Regions from separate parts of the Arthrobacter sp. E1SS-5 genome, predicted to be linked through region 2. Evidence: riboswitches for the same ligand, from Rfam matches in the RefSeq annotation. Region 2 holds a riboswitch; each other region holds the start of a gene.

Region 1 (4,510 bases), 1.5 Mb from region 2:
TGGTCACGGCAAGCCTTGACGCGCGCCGGATGGCCTGCACCAGGAGCCCGAAACTTTGCCCCAGCGTGGCCTTCACCCGCTGGCCCAGGCTGCCGCGTGAACCAACGCCGCGGGCACGCCGTGCCATGCCGATGGTCTGCCACTCCTCGGCCATGAGCCCCACCAGCCGCATCGCGGCCAGGGTTCCCAGGACGAACCGGTGCGGCAGGCGTGCTTTCTGCGCCAGCGCATCGGCCAGGTCCGTGGGATCGGTGCAGCTCATCAGGAGCACCGCCGGAAGGGCGATGGCAAAGCCGCGCAGCAGGAAGCCGATCCCCAGCTGGAGGGAACCTTCGCTCATGGTCCAGATGCCGGCGTCGAGCAGGATCCTGCCGCTGTCCGGCGCCAGGATGGAGGTGCTCCAGCCGCCTATCGCGGCCGCAATGATCAAGGGCCAGCCGCGCTGCCACAGCAGGGACAGGGTGAGCCCGGCCAGGGGAAACAGCAGGAGTTCGAAGACCAGTGCCACGGATGCCGACACCCAGTCGATGGACAGGGCAAGGACGGCCGTAATGAGCAGGACCGCCGCGAATTTGCTGAGCGGATTGGCACGGGTGAGCAGGGCGCGGTTGCCGCTGAGGGTGAGCTGCTGCCTCATGGCGCCACCGATTCCGCAGCCGCCATGCGCAGCTCCTCGCCGCCCAGCGCCTCGGTAAATTCGGCGTCGTGGGTCACGGAAACAACTGCCGTTCCGGCATCAAGCAGCTCGGACAGGAACGACGCCAGCTCGGCCCAGGTGTTGGCATCCTGCCCGAAGGTGGGCTCGTCCAGGACCAGGACCTGGGGGCTGGCGGCAAGGACGGTGGCAACGGACAGCCGCCGCTTTTCACCCCCGGAGAGCGTGTAGGGGTTGGCGTCCACCAGTTGGGTGAGCCGCAGCCGCTCCAGCAGCTCGTCAACCCGGTCCTCACCATGGCCCAGGTGCCGGGGACCAAAACGCAGCTCATCCAGCACCTTGCCGGTGACGAACTGGTGCTCAGGCTCTTGGAACACCGTCCCCACGCGCGAAATCAACTGCTCGGCCTTCCACCGGAACGGGTCGATGCCCGCACCGCGGCTGAGGTCCAGGGTGGCGGACACCTTTCCGGACACCGGTTCCAGGAGGCCGGCGAGGGTCAGCGCGAACGTGGACTTGCCGGCGCCGTTGGGACCGGTGATGGCCAGTGCCTGCCCGGCGCGGACCTGGGCGGCCACGCCTTCCTGGACGGGGACGGGTGGGATTTTGCGGAAGCCTTGGCGGCGCGGACGCTCGCGGGATACGCCCAGTTGTTCCGCGGCCAGCAGGAGGTTCCCCGTTCCCGGCGCCTGCACCGCAGAGCGGGCACGGGTGGCCGGAACGTAGCCGGGCACCCACACCCCCGCCGCGGCGAGCATGGTCCGCGCCTCGCTGAGCACCCGGTCCGGTGGCCCGTCCAGGAGCACGGCAGGTTCGGTTGACGAACCGGGCTGCAGGACCACGATCCGGTCCACCAGGTCCTTCCACACGGACACGCGGTGCTCCACCACCACCAGCGTGGCTCCGGTCTTGTCCAGGCAGCGCGCCACGGCGTCGCGGACCTCCAGCACCCCGTCCGGGTCCAGGTTGGCGGTGGGCTCGTCCAGCAGGATCAGCCCGGGGCGCATGGCCAGGATCCCCGCCAGCGCCAGGCGCTGCTTTTGCCCGCCGGACAGGGCCGACGTCGGGTGGTCCAGCGGGAGGTGGGACAGTCCGACGTCGGCAAGCGCCTCGTGCACGCGCGCCCAGATGGCGTCGCGGGGCACGGCAAGGTTCTCGGCGCCGAAGGCGACGTCGTCCCCCACCCGCGATAGGACCACTTGCGTCTCCGGGTCCTGCTGCATCAGCCCGGCGCGGCCGCGCTGGGACCTGGGCACGGCGCCGTCAACCAGCAGCGAACCGGACTCGTCGGCGTCGCCTGCCTCGCCGTCGTCGTTGATGTCTCCCAGCACGCCGGCCAGCGCATGCAGGAGCGTCGACTTTCCGGCGCCCGAGGGGCCAAGCAGCAGCACCCGCTCGCCGGGGCTGATGTCCAGGTCAAGGGCGTGGACGGCGGGCTTGGCCCTGCCGGCATGCCGCCAGCCCCAGCCGCGGGCGGTGACGGCGGCTGGGTTCACGGCGCCGGCTGCGCCCTGGGAGGGTGCCATCAGGAGAAGACTGGCTCCGTGGCAGCCTTGCGGGAGGCGAAGGAGCTCAGCACGCCGGTGCGGGCCAGGCCGCGGGTGGCGAGCCAGGACAGGGCGCCGGCCAGGACCGCGCCGGAGATGGTGGTGAGGACGATGTAGGCGAACTTGTCCGCACCCGAGTAGGCGATGTTCCAGCCCCACGGCGCAAAGGAGTCGTTCAGGCCACAGAAGAAGCCGGCCGCGGCGCCCGCCAGCAGGGAGACGGGCAGGTTGAACTTCCGGTAAACGAAGATGGCGAAGATGATCTCCGCCCCCAGTCCCTGGATGAAACCGGAGAACAGCACCGAGGCGCCATACTGGGAGCCCATGAGCAGCTCACCGGTGGCGGCCACGGTCTCGCAGAACAGGGCCGCGCCCGGCTTGCGGATGATGAGCATGCCCAGCACGCCCGGAATCATCCATCCGCCGGCCAGCAGCCCGGTGAGGGGTGGGTAGGCGGCGTTCATGGGGGCCGACAGCGCTGCCGCGCCCTGGTCCCACGCCCAAAAGATGACGCCGCCCGCGATGGCCACCAGCGCCGCCACCACGATGTCCACGACGCGCCAGGACCTGCTGGTGGTCTTCTTGATTGCTGCAGTGCTCATGTGATCCTCCTGGGAAACAGGAGGGGAAAGTGGACCCGGCTGACGGCCCGTTGCCGTGCAGCCGCGACACTTTGAGAACTCGACTCCCTTGCGCCGGTACTAACCGGATCAGGTTCGAGGGTCTGCGGCTGTCCGCACTCTCAGCGCCCACCTGCGGTGCCCGGCTTGTGCCAGGATGCCCGACGGCGGCGCTCCCCTGTCGTTTTTAGTGTTGCTTTTTGGTTTGGGTAAGGCTTTTGATTGCCCTTCCGGGCGTGGTCAAGTTTACACCGGGCGGCACCGGATTGAGGGCTGCCGGCACCGATCGGACCGGATGTGACCGGCCGTTCGCAACGGCGTGGAGCATGGAGGCCGCTCACTTAGCTTTTATTAGTAATCATGCTTACTATGTTGTCTCCCGGGTTTCGAGGAGGACGGGCATGGGACTGACCATGGGCGGCCCCGCGTTCGTTCCCGTCAGCAGCGCGGCAGACCAAGGAGCCCCATGAGAATCCCGGAACCCAGAGGACCCGTCAGCAGCGCACTGTTCCAGGTCCTGGCGCATCCGGACACCGCCGGGCCTGGCCTGGACGGGCTGTACTCCCTGGTGGTGCGGCAGCTGGCCGGAACCGGCGACATCATCGCCGACGAAGACATCCAACTTTCGCTTTTCTGCCTTTACGAACTCCACTACTCCGGCCTGGACGGCGCTTCGGACCACTGGGAGTGGGAGCCGTCGCTGATCAGGGTCCGCCGGCTGATCGAGGAACCGTTCGAAGCGGCACTGCGCGCTGCCGCCTGCCAGGCCGCAGGGAACTTCGAACCGCCCGGCGGGGTTGCCATGACCAGCGACGCCGTTGCCGACGTCCTGTTCGGCCTGGCCGCCACGGACACTGGTCCGAGCGTGTCCCGCTACGTGGCCAGGAAAGCCACGCTGGACCAGCTCAAGGAGTTCCTGGTCCACAAATCCATGTACCAATTGAAGGAAGCCGACCCGCACACGTGGGCCATTCCGCGGCTCAGCGGCCGGCCCAAGGCGGCCCTGGTGGAAATCCAGGCGGACGAATACGGCGGCGGCCGGCCTGAGCGGATGCACAGCGCGCTGTTCGCCCGGACCATGCGCGGCCTGGGCCTGGACGACAGCTACGGCGCCTACGTGGACGCCGTCCCGGCGATCTCCCTGGCCTCCGTCAACCTCATGTCGCTCTGCGGTTTGAACCGGCGGCTTCGCGGCGCCATCACCGGGCACCTGGCAATCTACGAGATGACGTCCTCCCAGCCCAACCGCTTCTACGGCAACGGATTCCGCCGGCACGGCTTCGGCCCGGACATCACGCACTACTTTGACGAGCACGTGGAGGCCGACGCCGTGCACGAACAGATCGCGGGACGGGACCTTGCCGGCGGCCTGGTGGAAGCCGAACCGCAACTGCTTGCCGATGTCCTGTTCGGGGCCACGGCCGTCATGGCCATCGACAGCCGCCTTTCCGCCCACCTGATGTCGTCCTGGGAAGCCGGGCAGTCATCGCTCCGGGCGGCCGTGCCGGCGGCAGCGTGACAGGCGCCACCGCGGCGGGCTCCAAGGTGGGCCAAGCAGAGGTGTCCCCGGCAGGCCAGGAACAACAACGATGGGTGCGGTGCAGGCATGAACCTTGAACAGCATGGAACAGGAGCCGACATGGACCAGGTACATGAGGAGCAGGAACCTGCCGCGAGCTCGATCGTGG
Region 2 (4,510 bases):
CTTCAGAACTGGTTGTTACTCTGCAGCTGCAGCAGCAACGATGTTGACCACGCGACGACCGCGGCGGGTGCCGAATTCGACGGCGCCCGGGGTCAGTGCGAACAGGGTGTCGTCACCGCCACGGCCAACGCCGGCGCCCGGGTGGAAGTGGGTGCCACGCTGGCGGACGATGATCTCGCCTGCGGAAACCACCTGGCCGCCGAAGCGCTTGACGCCGAGGTACTGAGCGTTGGAATCGCGGCCGTTGCGAGTGGAGCTCGCGCCCTTTTTATGTGCCATCTGAAATGCCTGCCTTTGAAATTCTGGGGAATCTGTTGGAAAACCTGAACAGTAACCGGTGGTTACTTGATGCCGGTGATCTTGACCTTGGTCAGTTCCTGGCGGTGACCCTGGCGCTTCTTGTAGCCGGTCTTGTTCTTGTACTTCTGGATGACAATCTTAGGACCACGCAGGTCCTGGAGGATTTCAGCCGTAACAGTTACCTTGGCCAGGTCAGCGGCGGCGGAGGTGACCTTGTCACCGTCAACCAGGAGCAGTGCGGGCAGCTCGATGGTGCTGCCGGCTCCACCGGCGACGCGGTTCAGGGTAACGAAGTCTCCAACGGAAACCTTCTCTTGGCGGCCGCCTGCGCGGACAATCGCGTACACCACTTGGGAACTCACTTCTCTCGACGTTTATTACAAAATTTGCGTGCGGCACCCGGCTCAGAAATTGGCTGGGTTCCCGCTGTGCCTCAACGCCGTGGATTTCCCGGGGAAATCCGTGAGCCGTCCCGGTGGAAAAGTCCGCTTGTTATGCACAGCGAATTGCTCCAGGGTCATAACCCAAGTGTTGGCGTAAGCACCGAGGATCCAGAATACGCTAAATCCGTCCACGGCCGCAAATGAGGCTGGTTCCGGCGGCCCGGCTGTGGTAGTAACCACAAACCCGGCGGGCAGCACCGCAACCATGCTCCCCCATCATAGCGGCGGCGCCGCCGGCAGCCGTCAGGAATGCAGTCTCGGCGCGTCGAAGAATTCCACTTCCAGGCGGCAGGACTGCTTGAACGCGGTGACCATCGCTGCCCTTTCATGGTCGGAGGCTTTCCGCCCCGCTTCATCCACGATGGAAACAGCCCGGCGGGTGGCTTCGGCGAAGGCCTCGTCGGCATAGGTGCGGAGCCAGGCAGCGTAGGCATGCCCGTCCGGCTCACCGGAGGCAATGAACTGCTCGTGCAGCTTCTCCCCCACCTCGGCATAGAGCCAGAAGCAGGGCAGGACGGCGGCAGCAAGGACGGCATAAGAGCCCGACGCCGAAGCTGCGGTGAGGTGGTCCACGTAGGCCTTAGTGACGGGGCCGAGGCCGCTCTGGGCGGGCCGGGTGCTGAGCCAGGAGCGGTGGAGTTCCGTTTCCACCTCAAGGCAATGCTGGGCCGATCCTGCCCAGAACAACTGTTCGGCCTCCGAGGGGGCCAGGGCGCTGGTGCGGGCCAGCACACGGGAGTACCCGTTGAGGTACAGGGCGTCCTGGGCCAGGTAGTAGGCAAAGTCCTTCTCGGGCAGGTCTCCGGCGGCCAGGCCGCGGATGAAGTCCAGCGCATAGATGTCGTCGAGGTCCTGCTGGGCTTCCACCCACAGCCGGGCCGCGAAGCCGCCTTCCTGCAGTGCCGGCCGCAGGTGGTGGAAGTGGTGCACCGGTCCGTTTCCCTGGCCCACCTCCAGCAGGCCCGAGTTCTCGAGAGCGCCGGCCAGCCAGGGCTTGACCGTCCGCAGTGATGCTTCCCAGTCGCCCAGGCGGGCCTGCACCGTTGCCATGGCCGAGGAAAGGGAGCAGCCGGTGCCGTGGCTGTTGCGGGTGGCGATCCGGTTGCCCGGGACTTCCACTACGTCCTGCCCCAGCAGGCCCGCGGTGTTGACCAGCGCGTCCGGGCAGTGCTCCCCTGCAAGGTGCCCGCCCTTGACCAGCACGGTAGCCCCGGTGGCATCGGCCAGGCGCCGGCCCTGGGCCAGTGCCTCGTCCCCGCTCTCCGCGGGATCCGCTTCCACCAGCATGGCCAGTTCGGGCAAGTTGGGGGTGATGAGATGGGCGAGGGGCAGCAGTTCCCGCAGCGCGGCTTCCGCCGACGCCTGCAGCAGCCGGTCACCGCTGGTGGCAACCATCACCGGGTCAAGGACCACGACGGCGGGACGCACCTTTTCGAGCCACCCTCGCACAGTTCGGATCACTTCCCTGTCACCCAGCATGCCGATCTTGACGGCGTCGATACTGATGTCGTCACTGACCGCATCCAGCTGCTGGGCCAGGAAGGCGGCCGGCGGAACATGCACGGCCTGCACGCCCTGCGTGTTCTGGGCCGTGAGGGCGGTGATGACGGCCATGCCATAGCCCCCGTGGGCAGCGATGCTTTTCAGATCTGCCTGGATGCCTGCCCCGCCTGACGGGTCCGAGCCCGCAATGGAGAGGACGCGCGGAACGTCACGGCCTGCGGGCAAGGCGGCGGATGCATCGGATGCAGTGGGCAGGGGCATGGAAAGGGTGGAAGACAAGAGACATCCCTTCGCCGGTACTAGCCGGACAGGTTCAACGGGTCTGGATCTCAGCCGGCCTTCTGCGCGGCACCCCGTGTCGGTTTCCAGCCTAGCTGCTGGGGCCCGTCCGCAGGAAAGGTGACAGCACCTGCGCAAAGGTGAACGGCTGCCGTACGCAGGAATCCCCGCCCTGCGGACGTTTCCCCCTGTAATTCACGGGGGAGCCGTCCACTGAACGGGGACTCCTGGATGTTCCTACGCTGCTGCCGGCCTCAGCCTTTACAGCTCCGAGGCCGGAACGCCGACGCCGAGGATGATGGGTTCCTCCGCCGCCTTGCCCGGTTCCGCGGTGGCCTGTGCCTTGTCCGTTTCCGGGGCCTTGGCCGCGTGCGAATGGCCCCCGGCAGTGGCCTGGACGTTCTCGTGGTGCTGGACAGCGGTCTCGTTGGCGGCACCTTGGGCACGGCTGGCGCCGCGGTGGCGCCGCGGCCTACGCTGCCGGGACTGTTCCAGCGTGTGGTCCGAATAGTCCTTTTCGGCTGGAGCTTCCACTGCGGGGCGGGCTTCCGCTCCCCCGGTTCCGGCTTCCCGTTCCGGCGCGGGCTGTTCCGTTGCCGGCTGTTCCGCTGCCTTCGGCGCCTCGGCAGCCTTGGCCGGAGCATCCTCCATGGACGACGCCGGCTGGCCGAGGTGGGCGAATGCTTCAGCGAGCCGGTCTAGGGTGAGGGCCGGCTTGGGCTGCTGTTCCTCCGCGTGCTCCACGAACGGAAGCGGGACTTCCTCGCCGCCGAACGTCAGGACAGCTGCGGGACGCGTGGGGGTGTCGGCGTCGTGCTTTTCCTCTGCCGGAGCGGGCGCAGGCGGAGCGGCCGGCACCTGGCGGGTTGCCGCCACCTCATCGTCGTGCAGGTGCGCGGCGTGGGCAGCAGCGGCGATGTTTGCCAGGGCGAGGCGGGTGGCTTCCGCCTTGGCGTGCCGCTCGGCGTCCGTGGGCTCCGGGTGGACGGTGTGGACCTGGACGGCAGGGACTGGCGCGGCTTCGGTCTGCTGGCCGCCGCGTCCGCGCCGCCGCTTGCGCTCCGAACGTGCGCCGGGCTGGTTGTTGTCGGTCCGCTGGCCTTCGGTGCGGTGGGCTTCCGGCCGGGCTTCGGGCCGGTTGTCGCTGCGCTGGACATGGTGGTGCTCGGCGGCAACGACGTTGGCGCGGCGGTGCTCCACGGGATCGTCGTGGGTCACCATGCCGCGGCCGGCGCAGGCCTCGCACTGTTCACCAAAGACTTCCAGCAACCCGGTACCCATGCGCTTGCGGGTCATCTGGACCAGGCCGAGGGAGGTCACTTCAGCCACTTGGTGCTTGGTGCGGTCGCGGCCCAGGCATTCCACCAGGCGGCGCAGCACCAGGTCGCGGTTGGATTCGAGCACCATGTCGATGAAGTCGATCACGATGATGCCGCCGATGTCGCGCAGCCGGAGCTGGCGCACCACTTCCTCGGCAGCTTCGAGGTTGTTCTTGGTGACGGTTTCCTCGAGGTTGCCGCCGCTGCCGGTGAACTTGCCGGTGTTGACGTCCACCACGGTCATGGCCTCGGTGCGGTCGATCACCAGGGAGCCGCCGGAGGGCAGGAAGACCTTCCGTTCGAGGGCCTTGTGGATCTGCTCGTCAATGCGCCAGGCGGAGAAGATGTCCTGGTCTTTGGTCCACTTTTCGAGGCGGCCCACCAGGTCCGGGGCCACGTAGGTAACGTAGGCCTCGATGGTGTCCCACGCCTCCTCACCGGAGACGATGAGCTTGGAGAAGTCCTCGTTGAAGACGTCGCGGACCACCTTGATGGTCAGGTCCGGCTCGCCGTAGAGCAGTTCGGGCGCAAGGATCTTAGTGGAGGCCGACTGGCTTTCAATGCCTTCCCACTGGGCCCGCAGCCGGTTGATGTCGTGCGTGAGCTCTTCCTCGGAAGCGCCCTCGGCGGCCGTACGGACAATCACGCCGGCGTGCTCGGGCAGGC
Region 3 (4,510 bases), 420 kb from region 2:
GGTATTCGCCGTAGCTGACTTCGCCGTCCCACGGCCTGCCCAGCACCTCCGTCTGCAGCCGGAAGTGCCTCAGGGACCGTTCATCCGGTGCCGGCATGGTGCGCAGGATGCCCACCTTGCCCTCAAGCATGAGCTCAGCGGCCGCCATCCCGGTCATCAGCGAAATCTGCGCGTTCCAGTCCTCCACCGGAAGCTGTGGAACCGCGTCAATCCGGTAGCCGCCGTCGGGCAGTTGGACAATCTCCTGCTCGGGCATGTTGAGGCTGGCGCCTTCACGGGCCCGCTCCAGTGCCACCCGCTTCAGGCCCACCTCGCGGAGCAAATGGAGCACGGGGGAGGCCGTCCCGGCGTCGAGGTCTGCCTGGGCGCCCTTGTAGCTGAGCTTGTCGCGGCTGCGGACACGCGCCCGACGGACGCCTACTGCCAGGACGGTTGCTTCGGCGTCGAGAGTGAAGTCCCAGACGAAGGCAGAACACTCCTGGCCGGGAAGCAGGCTCCCGGCCCCTTCGCTGATGACCTCCGGGTGCAGCGGGATCCGGCCGTCCGGGGCGTAGAACGTCTGGCCGCGCCGCCGCGTCTCGGCGTCCAGGGGACCTCCCGGCGCAACGAAGGCCGGAACATCGGCGATCGCATACATCACGCGGTAGCCGTCCCCGTCCAATTCGATGAACACTGCCTGGTCCAGGTCGGTGGAGGACGCCGGATCGATGGTGACGAACTCTACGGCGGTCAGGTCGTAGGACGGAAGCTGCAGCGCGGCCACGGCAGCGAGGGCGTCTTCCACGGCTTCGGCGGGGTATGGACCCGGAAGTTCAAGTTCCGTCCGCAGCAGGCCCAGCGCCTCTTCCAAGGCGTTCTTATGGTCGTGGACGTTGGGGGCCAGCCGATGATGTGACACAAAATTCAGCGTAGCCCCAAGTTCCGGGATTAAGCAGGCTCAGGAGCCGGCGGCGTCCAGCGCGTCGAGGAGGGAGGCAGCAGCGGCGGCGGGATCAGGGGCTTCGGTGATGGCACGGACCACCACGATCCTGCGCGCGCCCGCCTCCGCCACCTGGTGGACGTTGCCGTGGTCGATGCCGCCAATGGCAAACCAGGGCACCGGATCCCCAGCCTGCCGGGACGCCCCGGCTGCATACTTCACCAGGTCGGGACCGACGGCGGCCCTGCCGGGTTTGGTGGGCGTGGCCCAGACCGGACCCACGCAGAAGTAGTCCAGGCCGGAGGGGCCGGCGGTGGCGGCAAGGGCGGCATCCACCTGTTCAGCCGTGTGGCTGGAAAGTCCGATGGCGGCGTTCCCGTTGACCAGCGTGCGTGCTGCCGCCAGCGGCAGGTCCTTCTGGCCAATGTGGAACACAGGGGCCCCGGAAAGCACGGCGATGTCGGCGCGGTCATTAACCGCCCACAGCTTGCCGTGCCGCACCGCCACTTCCTTCAGCACCGCCAAAAGGTCCAGTTCCTCGGCGGCCTCGATGGTCTTGTCCCGCAGCTGGATGATGTCCACGCCGCCGGCAAACGCCGCGTCCACGAACTCCGCAAAGTCGCCGCGGTCCCGCCGCGCATCGGTGCAGAGGTACAGGCGGGCAGCCTTGAGGGCCTCATTGTCCCGGGCGTTGACAACCTCGGCATTGGCGACTCCGCCGGCTGGAGCGTGGGAACCTGCAGGAAAGGATGGGGTGGTCGCATTCATGCCTGCAAGCCTAATTCCTCTAAACTGGGGAGGTACTGCGGGAGCCCGCGGCAGCTGTCACAAAGCGCCGGGCTGAGAGGGCGTCAGAGCCGACCGCTTGACCTGATCCGGTTAATGCCGGCGTAGGGAAGGAACCCACATGCGTACCCCCGGCACTGCCCATCCCGCGTCCGATGATGCGTCCATCCCCTCCACCCTTCCGGCAACACTACGGGCCGACGTCGCCGTCATTGGCGGGGGAGTGGTGGGACACGGCATCGCCTGGGAGGTGCAGCGTTCCGGACGCTCCGTCGTCCTCATTGACGACGCGCCCGGTTCCGGCGCCAGCTGGGCCGCCGCCGGCATGCTGGCCCCGGTGAGCGAACTGCACTACCAGGAGGAAGACCTCCTGGAACTCATGCTGGAGGCATCGTCGCGGTGGCCGGGGTTCGCTGCCGGTCTCGCCGATGCATCGGGCGCGGATTCCGGATACCTGACGACGCCGACACTCGCCGTGGGTGCCGACGCCGCAGACCGCCGCGCGCTGATGGACCTGCGCACGGTCCAGCAGGCCCACGGGCTGGCGGTGGAACCCCTCACCGTGCGGGAGGCGCGCCAACGCGAACCCCTCCTCAGTCCCGCCATCGCCTGCGCCCTCGACACCCCCGCGGACCACCAGGTGGATCCCCGGCGGTTGGTGGCGGCCCTGCGGCTGGCGCTGGCCCGCGCCGCGCAGGAGTTGCCGGGCCCGGCTGTGGCAGGGGCGGTGGACGGGTACGCCGTGCCGGACCGGGCAGCCGGGCTGTTGTGGGACGGCGGAACGGTGGCAGGAGTCCGGCTCGCCGGTGGCGGCACCGTCCTGGCAACGGAAACCGTGGTGGCCAACGGCCTGCAGTCAGGTGCGCTCGCGGACCTTCCCCCCGGCCTCGAACTGCCGCTGCGGCCCGTGCACGGGGACATCCTCCGGCTGGCAGTTCCCCGCCACCTCCAGCCCCTGGTGACAGCTACGGTGCGGGGGCTGGTCCACGGAATTCCGGTGTACATCGTGCCGCGGCAGGACGGGACCGTGGTGATCGGAGCCACCCAGCGCGAGGACGCCCTGTCCGATGCCGTCAGTGCCGGCGGCGTCTACCAGCTGCTGCGCGATGCCCAGGCCCTGGTGCCCGCCGTCGCTGAACTCGAACTCCTGGAGTCCACCGCCCGGGCCCGGCCCGGAACCCCGGACAACGCGCCGCTGCTGGGACGGGTGCCGGTGGGCCCGACCCCAAGGGGCGAAGGGGCCGGAGCGGAAGCGGGCCACGTCCCGGGGCTCATCATCGCCACCGGCTTCTTCCGGCACGGCGTCCTGCTCACCCCTGCCGCAGCAGCTATCTGCACGGGGCTGCTGGACGGAAAACCCGACCCCCGTTGGGCGCCCTTCAGCCCGGAACGGTTCTCCAGGCCGGCAACGGCCACCCAACGCACCGACATCAAGGAGACAGCGTGAACATCACCCTCAACGGAAACCCGCACACGGTGGCGGACGGCGCCTCCATCACCATGCTCGTCAGCGAGGTCACGGGGCGTCCGCTGGCTGACAATGGGCAGGCGACGGACGGCGGGAAGCTGGGCGTCGCCGTCGCACATAACGCCCAGGTGGTGCCGCGCAGCCAATGGTTCGCCACCGCGCTCGCCGAGGGCGACGACATTGAACTCGTTACCGCAGTACAGGGAGGCTGACGCCATGACCGAAACCAGCACCATCAACCCCGCCGGAAACACCGGTGCCGGCGACGCCCTGGTGATCGACGGCGTGGCCCTCGGCTCCCGCCTCATCATGGGCACAGGCGGGGCACCGAGCCTGGACGGCCTGGGCGCAGCGCTCCTGGCCTCCGGCACCGCCCTGACCACGGTGGCCATGCGGCGCTACTCAACCGCGGAAACCGGATCGCTGTTCCAGCTGCTGGTGGACCACGGGATCCGGGTGCTGCCCAACACCGCCGGCTGCTTCACCGCCAGGGACGCGGTCCTCACGGCGGAACTGGCGCGGGAGGCCCTGGAGACCGACTGGGTGAAGCTCGAAGTCATCGCCGACGAACAGACCCTCCTGCCGGACGCCGTGGAACTCGTGGAGGCCACGGAACAGCTGGTCAACCGCGGCTTCAAGGTCTTCGCCTATACCAACGATGATCCCGTTCTTGCGCTGCGGCTCGAAAACCTCGGCGCCACCGCCGTGATGCCCCTGGGTGCGCCCATCGGCACAGGCCTGGGAATCCTGAACCCGCACAACATCGAGCTGATCGTGTCGCGCGCGTCGGTCCCGGTGGTCCTGGACGCCGGCATCGGGACGGCATCCGACGCCGCCCTTGCCATGGAGCTGGGCTGTGACGCAGTACTGCTGGCCACGGCCGTGACGCGCGCGCAGAATCCCGCCCTCATGGGCGAGGCCTTCAAGCACGCTGTGATCGCGGGCAGGATGGCGCGGGCAGCAGGCCGCATTCCCCGCCGGGAGCACGCCCTCGCGTCGTCGGCCATGGAGGGCAGGGCGGAGTTCCTCTGACGTTAAGCAGCTGTGGCCACCACCCGGGCGGGTGGTGGCCACAGCTCGTTTAAGGACGCTTAGCGCCGCAGGATGGCGGTCAGCCGCTCCATGTCGTGGCGGGCGCGCGTGCGGCCCAGGTAGACCACTGCGCCGATGGCGGCAGCAATGCCCAGGACCATGGGCAGGACCCAGGGAAGCCAGGTCAGGCCGGGCAGGTAGCCGAAGCCGGCCGCCATCAGGATGATCCATGCCAGGGCTGCGACACCCACGGCGATACCCGCCGGAAGCACCGCGCCGTACTTGGCGTGGCGCTTGTCATTGGC

Evidence for each region. Region 2 has a riboswitch for thiamine pyrophosphate ahead of thiD (bifunctional hydroxymethylpyrimidine kinase/phosphomethylpyrimidine kinase). Riboswitches for the same ligand answer to the same signal wherever they lie in the genome.
Region 1: linked by a shared signal. The riboswitch ahead of ACIGJD_RS18580 (ECF transporter S component) and the one ahead of thiD (bifunctional hydroxymethylpyrimidine kinase/phosphomethylpyrimidine kinase) in region 2 are both predicted to bind thiamine pyrophosphate.
Region 3: linked by a shared signal. The riboswitch ahead of thiO (glycine oxidase ThiO) and the one ahead of thiD (bifunctional hydroxymethylpyrimidine kinase/phosphomethylpyrimidine kinase) in region 2 are both predicted to bind thiamine pyrophosphate.

Annotation. Positions count from the first base shown of each region.
Region 1 is NZ_CP172703.1:3,966,117-3,970,626, forward strand. Features, by position in the region: gene ACIGJD_RS18570 (energy-coupling factor transporter transmembrane component T family protein) at 1-637, opposite strand, end outside; gene ACIGJD_RS18575 (ABC transporter ATP-binding protein) at 634-2,181, opposite strand; gene ACIGJD_RS18580 (ECF transporter S component) at 2,181-2,804, opposite strand; TPP riboswitch at 2,872-3,012, opposite strand; gene ACIGJD_RS18585 (iron-containing redox enzyme family protein) at 3,289-4,341, shown strand; gene ACIGJD_RS18590 (CDGSH iron-sulfur domain-containing protein) at 4,462-4,510, shown strand, end outside.
Region 2 is NZ_CP172703.1:2,452,754-2,457,263, forward strand. Features, by position in the region: gene rpmA (50S ribosomal protein L27) at 16-279, opposite strand; gene rplU (50S ribosomal protein L21) at 342-650, opposite strand; gene thiD (bifunctional hydroxymethylpyrimidine kinase/phosphomethylpyrimidine kinase) at 987-2,507, opposite strand; TPP riboswitch at 2,515-2,612, opposite strand; gene ACIGJD_RS11410 (Rne/Rng family ribonuclease) at 2,787-4,510, opposite strand, start outside.
Region 3 is NZ_CP172703.1:2,877,626-2,882,135, reverse strand. Features, by position in the region: gene ACIGJD_RS13330 (RNB domain-containing ribonuclease) at 1-898, opposite strand, end outside; gene thiE (thiamine phosphate synthase) at 938-1,687, opposite strand; TPP riboswitch at 1,715-1,833, shown strand; gene thiO (glycine oxidase ThiO) at 1,827-3,152, shown strand; gene thiS (sulfur carrier protein ThiS) at 3,149-3,385, shown strand; gene ACIGJD_RS13310 (thiazole synthase) at 3,390-4,205, shown strand; gene ACIGJD_RS13305 (hypothetical protein) at 4,265-4,510, opposite strand, start outside.